One region of the Streptococcus sp. 4094 genome, then DNA from elsewhere that is predicted to be linked to it. Evidence: predicted binding sites of a transcription regulator. Region 1 holds the regulator's gene; the other holds the start of a gene.
The links. The regulator HrcA, encoded in region 1, represses chaperone genes, less so after heat shock. The targets are predictions, from matches to a motif close to TTAGCACTCNNNNNNNNNGAGTGCTAA.
Positions count from the first base shown of each region.

Region 2: the regulator HrcA is predicted to act here: its motif matches at 795-821, upstream of groES (co-chaperone GroES).

Region 1 covers NZ_VMMI01000033.1:56,478-58,885, forward strand. Annotated here, with positions in the region: gene HT721_RS07610 (DUF2812 domain-containing protein) at 1-388, shown strand, start outside; gene hrcA (heat-inducible transcriptional repressor HrcA) at 548-1,582, shown strand; gene grpE (nucleotide exchange factor GrpE) at 1,609-2,133, shown strand; gene dnaK (molecular chaperone DnaK) at 2,393-2,408, shown strand, end outside.
Region 2 covers NZ_VMMI01000048.1:1,451-3,858, reverse strand. Annotated here, with positions in the region: gene HT721_RS09795 (SDR family NAD(P)-dependent oxidoreductase) at 1-224, shown strand, start outside; gene HT721_RS09790 (single-stranded DNA-binding protein) at 301-696, shown strand; gene groES (co-chaperone GroES) at 852-1,136, shown strand; gene groL (chaperonin GroEL) at 1,152-2,408, shown strand, end outside.

The DNA.
Region 1 (2,408 bases):
TGACCAATGTCAACCAGACGATGTCATCTACTGTATCTATGATTCTAGGTTTCTTAAAAAATATAAGCATGAACTGCAAGATTTTAGAAATAGAGGTTGGGAATTGATAGAAACAGGTTTTTGTTCGATTCTTCGTAAATCGGCTTCTGATATACTTTCAGAGGATCAAGTCTATATGAGTAAGAATCTCAGGTGGGAAGTTATGCGATCTAGACTTCGTTCCTGTACAGCTACTTTCTTAGGTGGTTTGGTTGTTTGTATGAGTTTATTTAAAGAAGAACTTTCTATGTCTTTCTTCGTTATTTTTCTTTTATATGCTCTCTTGATTTCCTATCTAATCTATGGTTTTTTAAGACTTAAAAGGAAATACCAAGTAGATGAACAGTAATTTTCTAGGTCTTCAGACCGATTTTTAGCACTCTTGATAAAAGAGTGCTAATTTTTGAGTTTTTATCTTGACATTCTCTTCTAAGGGTGTATAATAGAATCATAAGTTAGCACTTAAGTGTATCGAGTGCTAATTGATCAGACAGAGAGGAGTGATGAGGTGGTTACAGGGCGTCAGCAGGATATTTTAAATCTCATTATTGACATCTTTACCAAAACGCACGAACCTGTCGGATCCAAAGCCTTGCAAGAGTCTATTAACTCTAGCAGCGCAACCATTCGTAATGACATGGCGGCTCTAGAAAAGCAAGGTTTGCTTGAAAAGGCTCATACATCAAGTGGTAGGATGCCAAGTGTTGCTGGTTTTCAGTACTATGTGAAACACTCACTGGATTTTGACCGACTGGCTGAAAATGAGGTTTATGAGATTGTCAAAGCCTTTGATCAGGAATTCTTCAAATTGGAGGATATTCTGCAAGAGGCTGCTAACCTGCTGACAGACTTGAGTGGCTGTACGGTAGTATCACTGGATGTTGAGCCGAGCAGGCAACGTTTGACAGCCTTTGATATCGTTGTTTTGGGGCAACATACAGCCTTGGCAGTATTTACCCTAGACGAGTCACGAACGGTTACCAGTCAGTTTCTGATTCCAAGGAACTTTTTGCAGGAGGATTTGCTGAAACTGAAGAGCATCATTCAGGAACGTTTCCTCGGCCACACCGTTCTAGATATTCACTACAAGATTCGGACGGAGATTCCTCAGATTATCCAGCGTTACTTCACAACGACGGATAATGTTATCGATCTCTTTGAACACATTTTTAAGGAAATGTTCAACGAAAACATTGTGGTGGCGGGCAAGGTTAATCTCTTGAATTTTGCTAATCTGGCAGCTTATCAATTCTTTGACCAACCGCAAAAGGTGGCCCTGGAGATTCGTGAGGGGTTGCATGAGGATCAGATGCAAAACGTCCGTGTTGCAGACAGTCAAGAGTCCTGTCTAGCTGACCTAGCGGTGATTAGTAGCAAGTTCCTCATTCCTTATCGGGGAGTTGGAATTCTAGCCATTATCGGTCCTGTTAATCTGGATTACCAACAGCTAATCAACCAAGTCAATGTGGTCAACCGTGTTTTGACCATGAAGTTGACAGATTTTTACCGCTACCTCAGCAGTAATCATTACGAAGTACATTAAGATTGAAATCATTAAAGGAGGCGAAAATGGCCCAAGATATAAAAAATGAAGAAGTAGAAGAAGTCCAAGAAGAGGAAGTTGTGGAAACGGTAGAAGAAACAACTCCTGAGAAGTCTGAATTGGACTTGGCAAATGAACGTGCAGATGAGTTCGAAAATAAATACCTTCGCGCTCATGCAGAAATGCAAAACATTCAACGCCGTGCCAATGAAGAGCGTCAAAACTTGCAACGTTATCGTAGCCAGGATTTGGCAAAAGCGATTCTCCCTTCTTTGGATAACCTTGAACGTGCACTCGCAGTTGAAGGTTTGACAGATGATGTGAAGAAGGGCTTGGAAATGGTGCAAGAAAGCTTGATTCACGCTTTGAAAGAAGAAGGAATCGAAGAAATCGCAGCTGACGGCGAATTTGACCATAACTATCATATGGCCATCCAAACTCTCCCAGCAGACGATGAACACCCAGCAGATACCATCGCCCAAGTCTTCCAAAAAGGCTACAAACTCCATGACCGCATCCTACGCCCAGCAATGGTGGTTGTTTATAACTAGGCTAGATAGCTTGAAAAAACTTGTCCGAAACGACACTAAACTATGAAGAAAGATAAGAGGCAAGCCGGAGGCTTGCAAGGAAGATATTGCCCGCCGTGGTGAAAGTTTCAGTAGCTTTTGCTACTGAAATAGGGGATTTTTGAGACAATAGGCTCAAAAATAAGTGATGAAATCCCGTAGGGAGTTGCTCACGTCCCCACCACTTAAGGGGAATATCAAAAAATCAAAATTCGAATATAAAATTTAAGGAGAAAAACACATGTCTAAAATTATCG
Region 2 (2,408 bases), on a different contig from region 1:
CGACCATTCAGCCTGGAATTGTCGAAACAGATTTTTCGACGGTACGTTTTCACGGTGATAAAGAACGAGCTGCGTCCGTTTACCAAGGAATCGAAGCCTTGCAGGCACAAGATATCGCTGATACAGTTATCTATGTGACCAGTCAACCTCGTCGTGTGCAGATTACAGATATGACCATTATGGCAAATCAACAAGCGACAGGTTTCATGGTTCATAAAAACTAAAAAATTTCCTCGAAAAGTTACAAATTTCTGTAACTTTTTTTGATTTCCTACGAATAGATAAGTAGGAGGAAAAAATATGTATAATAAAGTTATCTTGATCGGACGCTTGACGTCTACACCAGAATTGCACAAAACCAGCAATGACAAGTCAGTAGCGCGAGCAACTATCGCTGTAAATCGTCGTTACAAAGACCAAAATGGTGAACGTGAAGCTGATTTTGTCAATATGGTCCTATGGGGCAGACTAGCAGAAACTTTGGCAAGCTACGCAACCAAAGGTAGTCTCATTTCCGTTGATGGGGAATTGCGTACCCGTCGTTTTGAGAAAAATGGTCAAATGAATTATGTGACCGAAGTACTTGTTACTGGATTCCAACTCTTGGAAAGTCGTGCCCAACGTGCTATGCGTGAAAATAATGCAGGACAGGATTTGGCAGATTTGGTTTTGGAAGAGGAAGAATTGCCATTTTAAACATTGAAAAGTCTGAGTTGCTTTCAGGCTTTTTATCTTGAGAAAGTCAGACTTTTTTCTTGACTATTTCTGACCAAGTGATACAATAGAACTATAAATTAGCACTCAGATATAAAGAGTGCTAATAATATGTAGTTCATCATGGAGGAAAACAGATGTTGAAACCATTAGGAGACCGTGTGGTCTTAAAAGTAGAAGAAAAAGAACAAACTGTTGGAGGTTTTGTCCTTGCGGGTTCAGCTCAAGAAAAAACAAAAACAGCCCAAGTTGTGGCTATTGGACAAGGTGTTCGTACCTTGAACGGTGACTTGGTAGCTCCAAGTGTTAAGCCTGGAGATCGTGTCTTAGTTGAAGCCCACGCAGGTCTTGATGTCAAAGATGGCGATGAAAAGTACATCATCGTAGGCGAAGCTAACATCTTGGCTATCATTGAAGAATAGAAGGAGAAAGTAAGTATGTCAAAAGAAATTAAATTTTCATCTGATGCTCGTTCAGCTATGGTTCGTGGTGTCGATATCCTTGCAGACACTGTTAAAGTAACCTTGGGACCAAAAGGTCGTAATGTCGTTCTTGAAAAATCATTCGGTTCACCATTGATTACCAATGACGGTGTGACTATTGCCAAAGAAATTGAATTAGAAGACCATTTTGAAAATATGGGTGCCAAATTGGTATCAGAAGTAGCTTCAAAAACCAATGATATTGCGGGTGATGGGACTACAACTGCAACTGTTTTGACCCAAGCTATCGTCCGTGAAGGAATCAAAAACGTCACTGCAGGTGCCAATCCAATCGGCATTCGTCGCGGGATTGAAACAGCAGTTGCTGCAGCAGTAGAAGCCTTGAAAAATAATGCCATCCCTGTCGCTAATAAAGAAGCCATCGCTCAGGTTGCTGCTGTATCTTCTCGTTCTGAAAAAGTCGGTGAGTACATTTCTGAAGCCATGGAAAAAGTTGGCAAAGACGGAGTCATCACCATTGAAGAGTCACGTGGTATGGAAACAGAGCTTGAAGTTGTAGAAGGTATGCAGTTTGACCGTGGTTATCTTTCACAGTACATGGTGACAGATAGCGAGAAAATGGTGGCTGACCTTGAAAATCCATATATTTTGATTACTGATAAGAAGATTTCCAATATCCAAGAAATCTTGCCACTCCTAGAAAGTATTCTCCAAAGCAATCGTCCGCTCTTGATTATTGCGGATGATGTAGATGGTGAAGCTCTTCCAACTCTTGTTTTGAACAAGATTCGTGGAACCTTCAACGTAGTAGCAGTTAAGGCTCCTGGTTTTGGTGACCGTCGCAAAGCCATGCTTGAAGATATTGCCATCTTAACAGGCGGAACAGTTATCACTGAAGACCTTGGTCTTGAGTTGAAAGATGCGACAATTGAAGCACTTGGTCAAGCAGCGAGAGTAACTGTGGACAAAGATAGCACTGTTATCGTAGAAGGTGCTGGAAATCCTGAAGCTATTTCCCACCGTGTTGCAGTTATCAAGTCTCAAATTGAAACCACAACTTCTGAATTTGACCGTGAAAAATTGCAAGAACGCTTGGCCAAATTGTCAGGTGGTGTAGCAGTTATAAAGGTCGGAGCCGCAACTGAAACTGAGTTGAAAGAAATGAAACTCCGCATTGAAGATGCCCTCAACGCTACTCGTGCAGCTGTTGAAGAAGGTATCGTTGCAGGTGGTGGAACAGCCCTTGTAAAT